Linked DNA regions of Peribacillus simplex NBRC 15720 = DSM 1321. The protein of the gene in region 1 binds, or shares a complex with, the protein of each later gene. Links are inferred from orthologs where the notes say so. Each region holds a gene or a part of one and is shown in the gene's direction. Other genes may lie near its edges. The genes, in order: BS1321_RS26115 and BS1321_RS05725.

The links.
Region 2: the proteins of BS1321_RS26115 (region 1) and BS1321_RS05725 are in contact, whole or in part, in a crystal structure (PDB 8WT4), measured with the Bacillus subtilis proteins. The link is inferred for Peribacillus simplex NBRC 15720 = DSM 1321 from one-to-one orthologs.

What each region holds. Positions count from the first base shown.
Region 1 is NZ_CP017704.1:5,406,609-5,409,823, reverse strand. Bases 175-3,054 are described here. They hold BS1321_RS26115 (IseA DL-endopeptidase inhibitor family protein), read left to right. Parts: upstream 175-1,287; coding sequence 1,288-1,821; downstream 1,822-3,054. Other genes in these bases: BS1321_RS26105 (PadR family transcriptional regulator), read right to left, coding at 2,976-3,054; BS1321_RS26110 (HAAS signaling domain-containing protein), read right to left, coding at 1,997-2,989; BS1321_RS26120 (sporulation protein), read right to left, coding at 221-613; BS1321_RS26125 (mechanosensitive ion channel family protein), read right to left, coding at 175-198. In the rest of the region: more of BS1321_RS26125, read right to left, coding at 1-174; more of BS1321_RS26105, read right to left, coding at 3,055-3,215.
Region 2 is NZ_CP017704.1:1,225,539-1,228,865, reverse strand. The notes cover bases 73-3,064. They hold BS1321_RS05725 (C40 family peptidase), read left to right. Parts: upstream 73-879; coding sequence 880-2,250; downstream 2,251-3,064. Other genes in these bases: BS1321_RS05715 (YxcD family protein), read left to right, coding at 2,883-3,064; BS1321_RS05720 (hypothetical protein), read left to right, coding at 2,449-2,895; BS1321_RS05730 (sulfate/molybdate ABC transporter ATP-binding protein), read left to right, coding at 73-356. In the rest of the region: more of BS1321_RS05730, read left to right, coding at 1-72; more of BS1321_RS05715, read left to right, coding at 3,065-3,182. UniProt on the Bacillus subtilis protein: The C-terminal part of CwlO shows a cell wall hydrolytic DL-endopeptidase activity.

The sequences.
Region 1 (3,215 bases):
AAGAGAAGAACGAGTAACCCCCTGTATTGTTTTTTCGACTTCTTCGTCAAAAAAATTGGATCTTCTAAAGAACCATTCAACCATTTTATTCAAAATATAATAAACCGCCAATAACAGTAAAGCCAATATGAAAAGCCTCAATAATAAAAATTCTTCCCAATAATCCATAGCAAGCTCAGAAAATTTCAAGATATTCATGTTCCCACCTCCATTTTCATTTTTATTCAGAATCGATTAAAATCCAGTCATCATCCTTGCCTATTATCCCTTTATCAAGTATCAGCCTCGTTTTAAGTCGATAGGAAACCCCTCGCTTATAAGGTTCATTCAAAGTAGGCAGACAAAAGTTAAAAGGAATTTCATTACTTTCCCCTGAATTAATCTCTCTTGAAGATAAGATGGTGCTCGTTTTAAGGATCTCTTCCAATCCGGTAGAATGAGTATCCATAATTAAATCACATTCGATCCTCCTTATTCTTTGCGCCAAGGTACCACCTTTAATCAAGAAATACCCATTTATGCATTCACCAGATTTATACGTATTTTTCGGAAGGATTAAATCTATTTGTGCAGAACCTATCCCTAAAAGTAATAAAGATTTTCTAAGTATCAAAGAATACACTCCATTTATATTTATTTGTTTTTCTATTAAACCCACATGTTTATACATTTTCTTAAGGGCTGCAGAATCCGGACTACAAAAAAACCTTTACCATTTTGGTAAAGGTTTACTAAAAGAAAATAGACCTTTACCAATAGGTAAGGTCTGGCTAACAACAATATGCTGCCAACAACACCGAGAGCAAAGAACTCTGTAATGACGACATTGTTGTAAAAGCTACTCCCCTTTGGAGAATGTATTCAAGTATATTATTTATAATACGGTAGAATTGGAAAGTTTGTCAAACCTTTATATTTTATTATTTTCGGGCTTGCCGGAGAAATTCGTGTTCTTTGTACATAAGTTGATATTAATGAAAATATAATGAATTAACTTGTCCCGTTATTGCAAAAGAATTAACTGTTGGGTTTTAAATAGGCCAGTTGGTGGAATATGAAGTATGTAACAGCCAATGTTCTTCTATTTCCAACTCGGTGAACGCTCCTTTCAATAAGAATAAAGTGAACAAACTATGTATATTTAGTGGAAAACAAAAAATATATTTTAAAATTAACAATATTTCTCTTTTAATTACGCAAGCCTTATTGTAATATAAATGTAACAAATGTAATATTAATTAAACTTTCGTTACATAAGTATCCTATTAGGGATTGGGGAGAAAAATTATGAAAAAATTTTTAGGTATGCTATTATCCATTATCATTTTATTTTTCACATTAAGTGGTCAGGTTACCGCAAAAACGACATCACAGAATTTGTCTGACGCAAATGCATTAAAGATAGCCGATAATGCCAGCAAACATTTTTGGAATGCATTACACGGTTACACTACTCGTTCATGTTCACAAAAAACATTCAATTATAAAGGGACAGTGTATTCATACCTTTGCCAAGAGTTTAATACAAAAGATAAATTAACTAACTATTTAGCAGAGACATTTACTAATAATGCAGTTGAAAAAGGGCTGACCAAATATAGTTACATTACCCATAAAGGTAAATTAGCCCGTCCAATCGGAGACGGCGATAGCATGTTAGAGTGGAGAAAAGCAAAAATTAAATTGGTCTATCAAAAACTAAACGTTAGATCCTACAATTTAACTGTACCTACAGTCGACGGTGACACAGTAAAAAGAACGGTTACCTTTTATAAGTCTGGATCCACGTGGAAAGTCAATCAGTTCGATGCAGTTCAATAAAAAATTTGTTTAAATGTAACGCCTCATATGCCGTATAGTTAGTTAAAAACTATATTTCATATGAGGTGTTTTTCTGTTTTGCCTTGTATCTTGAAATAATCTTACAGACTTGTATCAACTCACTTTTCACTTAACGGAACTTTCAAACAAAAAAACACAGCTAGGATGCTGTGCCTTAACGTTTTTTTGCCTTACGGAAGCCTTGATAGGAATCGTAGGCGGCAAAAAAGATGGTGATTAATATGAGACCCCAGTAAATCGAGGTTTTCCATTCATCGATTGTAAACAGTGTATTTTGGTATGCAATGAATTCCGGGTTCAATAAATTAGGATTACTGATGATGATGATGAAAGTCAGAGTGGACAACAGCTGGTATATGGCATGGAATAAAGCTAGTTTCAGGGTCCATTGTCTTAAAAATAATTTATAAATAGCCAAGAGCACCCCGATGATAACGACGCAAGATACCAGCAGCCAATAGGAATTCAATACCTCTTGATTGAAAGAAGGTGTCACGAAAATGAGACTATCATTCCTTTTTTCATAGACCCCTAAGAGGTTTGCTGCATTGAAATAAAGGGCCGTGAATACAGAAAGACCTAACAAACTTGCAAAAATCTCGATCATAGGAATAGCTTTTTTCTTTGAAATGTTCGGAATATCTTTTAGGCTTTCCGGTGTCCATGGTTTCAAGTCTTTTGTTAAAGGCGACTGGTCTTTTGAAGTATCCACGCGTTCTAAAATGGCAAACGAAAGCGTTAACCAGAAAAACACTTGGATACCTGTACTGATGATACTTGCAATCCCTTTCCCTATTATGGTGAAAACCGCGTCCATAACCGTATTATCCCCCATATCCCGAAACGGATTATCCCCTACTAATCCGATCAGTGAAATGACGGCAGCGATGGGTAAAATCATTTTCAACAGACAGATATAAACATCATAATATCGCGGTCCAATCAGATGCATTGGCCGATCACGATAACCACTTGCCAGTGTAACCGGATCTCCTAATTTTAAAAGAACTGCTTTCACGTCTTGCTCCGTATGATCCTCCGGAAGCATATCTTCGATTGTAGATTGAAGCTCAAGCGCAATATCCTCCCGGTTTTTTTCTGGCAGCCTGCGGGTCACTTCCTGAATATAAAGTTCAATCAGCTCCATCTTCTCCCTCTCCTTTTAATAATATATAAAGCTCTTGAGAAGTTTTTTCCCATTCTTCCTTTAACTGAATGAAGATTTCTCCCCCATAATCACTTAAAGAATAGTACTTACGCGGTCTACTTTCAGAAGTATCCCAGCTGCTGGTCACCAATTCTTGTTTTTCCAGGCGGCGAAGCAACGGATATAAAGTACTTTGATCAATGGTAATTCCCGACTTCTCTAAACG
Region 2 (3,327 bases), 4.2 Mb from region 1 along the record:
TCGGCAGTGTCAATCTTTTCAAAGGCAATGTTCATCAAGGTAAATTGGTAACTGGGAATGTGGAAATGAATGCCCCGGGCAGCGAAGATGGTGTGGGCACTGGTTATGTAAGGGCTCATAACTTTATCATAGAAAGAGAAACATCCGAAAAGGATTCGATTGCATCCATAATTGACCACATCCATACAATTGGCCCCATCGTCCGGATAGAAGTCATTCGTCAGGATACAAACGAACCGCTGGAAATCGAACTGACGAAAGAACAATATTTGAATCTGGAGATAAGCAAAGGCGAAAGTGTATTTGTTCGACCAAAAGAAATGAAGGTTTTTGTCGACTATATGGCTGGAATTTAAGAATGGGTCGAATATTGACGGAAAAACCGCTGATGAGCGGTTTTTTTTGTTTTTTTAATGGGGATGCCAGCGGACCTTCCTTTATGTAAGGAAAATAAGCTGCAATCTGTTTCAAAAGGGCTTCCATACATTCGAAAATGGTCAGTTTTAATCTGCCAATAGTCTGTGGTCCCTTGGTGCTAAACACTAGATAGAAAGTCTTGCATCAAAATAAGAAGGTTATTATGTAAAAAAATGGTTGTTTTATCACACGAAAAAGTCGAATTTTTATGTTTTATGTTAAAATTGAAATATAATTGTAATATTGCTATTACGCATTTGACAAAATCTGATGATATACTACGACTTAGATGAAAACATAGTAGAGTTTAAGAAATGTATTTTATATAATTACAATCTTAGAAAATTACATAAAGAGTAAAAAAAATAGAGAAGAGTTCCCAGCAATTTATTTTGACTAATAATTTTTCATAGAGAAAAAGAAGTGGGTCGATGGAAATGCAAGGGGAGGAAAGCAGGGGAAATGAGTTTGAAGAAAAAACTTATCGTATTGAACACGACAATTATGCTTGGATTAGGGAGCGCTTTTGCCATACCATCTGTAAAAGCTGAATCTATCTCGGATATTCAATCGCAACGCACAGGAATACAATCAGATATTTCAGAGGCAGAACAAGTTATTCAGGAATTGAAAAAAGAACAAACGAAAATGAATTCCCAAATTGCCCAGATAGAATCGGCAATGAAAGAAAATGACCAAAAAATCAAAGATACTAAACAAGAAATTAAAGACACCGAAAAAGATATAGATTCTTTAAAGAAAGAAATTAAAGCCTTGGAAGAAAGAATCGCAAAACGCGAGGAAGTCTTGAAAGAGCGCGCCCTTTCATTCCAAGAGAGCGGCGGGGACGTTGAGTACCTAGAAGTTGTTTTAGGTTCTAAAAACTTTGGTGAATTCGTTAATCGTGTGGGAGCGGTAGCCACTATCGTGGAAGCTGACCAACAGATTCTTAGCGAGCAGGAAGCGGATAAAGCTGACTTAGAAAAAAAACAAGAGACTGTTGAGAAAAAATTGCAAAGCCTTAAGGATATGGAAGTAGAGCTGAAAGGCATGCAATCTCAAATTGAAGATCAAAAAGCTGAAACAGTCAATATGAAGGCAAAGATTGAAAAGAAAGAATCGGAAACAGAGGCACTTAAACAATCTTTAGAAAATAAAGATGCTGGTTTAGAAGCACAAATAGCTTCCATTCGTGAAAATATCAAAAAAGAGGAAGAACGTAAGGCATCAGAGAAAGCTGATCTTGACCGTGCTGCTGAAGAAGTGAATTCTTCAAATTCTTCTAGTGAAGAATCATCAAGTTCTTCTAAAGCTGAATCGTCAGCATCTGGTTCGTCTAAAGGTGAATCATCTTCAAATTCATCTAAAAACAGTTCTGCTGATAAACCTGCAGCAGCTAGTAAGCCTGCAGCTAGTAAAACTGAAACTTCAAGTAAGCCAAGCAGTGCAAATACAGGCTCTGCAATTACAGCAGGTTATAAATATATCGGTAACTCCACATATAAATTTGGTGGCGGAAGAACGGCATCCGATATTGCTAACGGTTTATTCGATTGTTCAGGATTCGTTGCATGGGCTTATAAACAAGCTGGTGTGAACCTTCCAGCCAGTACGGGTGCATTGACAAGTGCAGGACGTCAAGTTTCTAAGAGTCAAATACAACCTGGAGATTTAGTGTTTTTCAATACCTATAAAACTGATGGCCATGTCGGTATTTATGTCGGTGGCGGCAAATTTATAGGTTCCCAAAGTTCAACAGGTGTTGCAATCGCGAATATGGAAAGTGGATATTGGGCAGGTAAATTCAACGGCCGTGTCGTTCGTGTAAACTAATATTTCTTTAATAAGCAGGGGAGAAATGGCCTCTGCTTATTTTTTTTGAAAAAAATCGAAAAAAGTGAAACTTATTTTGAAACTAAACGTAAATACTATAAGATAAAACAAGGATAGGTGATGTGGACTTTCAGTTAATCTGGGAAAAGATATAATGAAACAACATTCCATACTATTAAACGGAGGCAAAAAAACATGATGAAAAAATTTATGGCTGCATTACTTACAATTACACTAGCATTCTCGCCAGTCGGCACTTATGTATTCCAGGATCATTCGGAGTCAGTCGATGCAAGGGGTTACAAGTCTGGAAAAAGAAGTTTTAACAGCAACAACAATAATAATTCGAATTTCCAAAATAAAGAAACGAAGAAGTCCGATGCTACTACTACTAATAAAGCGAAGACTGATACAAAAAGTGGAAACTCATTCACAAAAGGCGGCTTAATGAAAGGAATTATGCTAGGTGGACTGGCAGGTTTACTTTTTGGTAGCCTATTCGCCAATATGGGCGCGCTTGGTTCTATACTAGGACTATTAATCAACGTGATAGCAGTTATTGCATTAATCGTTGTAATCCGTAAAATATTCACATATTTCAAAGATAAGAAGAAGAAAGAGGATCCAAACCCATGGAGAGGCTAAAGATTTCCGAACAAGATATCATCAACGCGGTTTGTGTTTATATTGGCCGTAAAAAGCAGGTACAACCCAATGAGGTAGAAGTGGAGTTAATGTATGATGATGATTATGGCTTTTCGGCGGAAGCGTTTGTCGATGGCCGGAAACAAGTGTTAATTACCATCAATTTGATAGAAGCGCTTCGCTTATGGCTGGATGAATATATGAGTAAAGATCCATACTCGGGTATTGAACTTGTTTTGGATGATGAAGAAGGCATAGTGGCTTTAGTAAGTGAAAGTAATAGATAAGTAAAAAAGGATGCCGTTTAGGCATCCTTTTTCTATTTAATAAGGTTTAATGTTAGTCGATTGGTGTGAAGGAAAAGGATAAAAGAGAAATAGAAAAATAGAAAAATAGAAAAATAGAAAAATAATAAAGCAAGCTAAGCAAAAT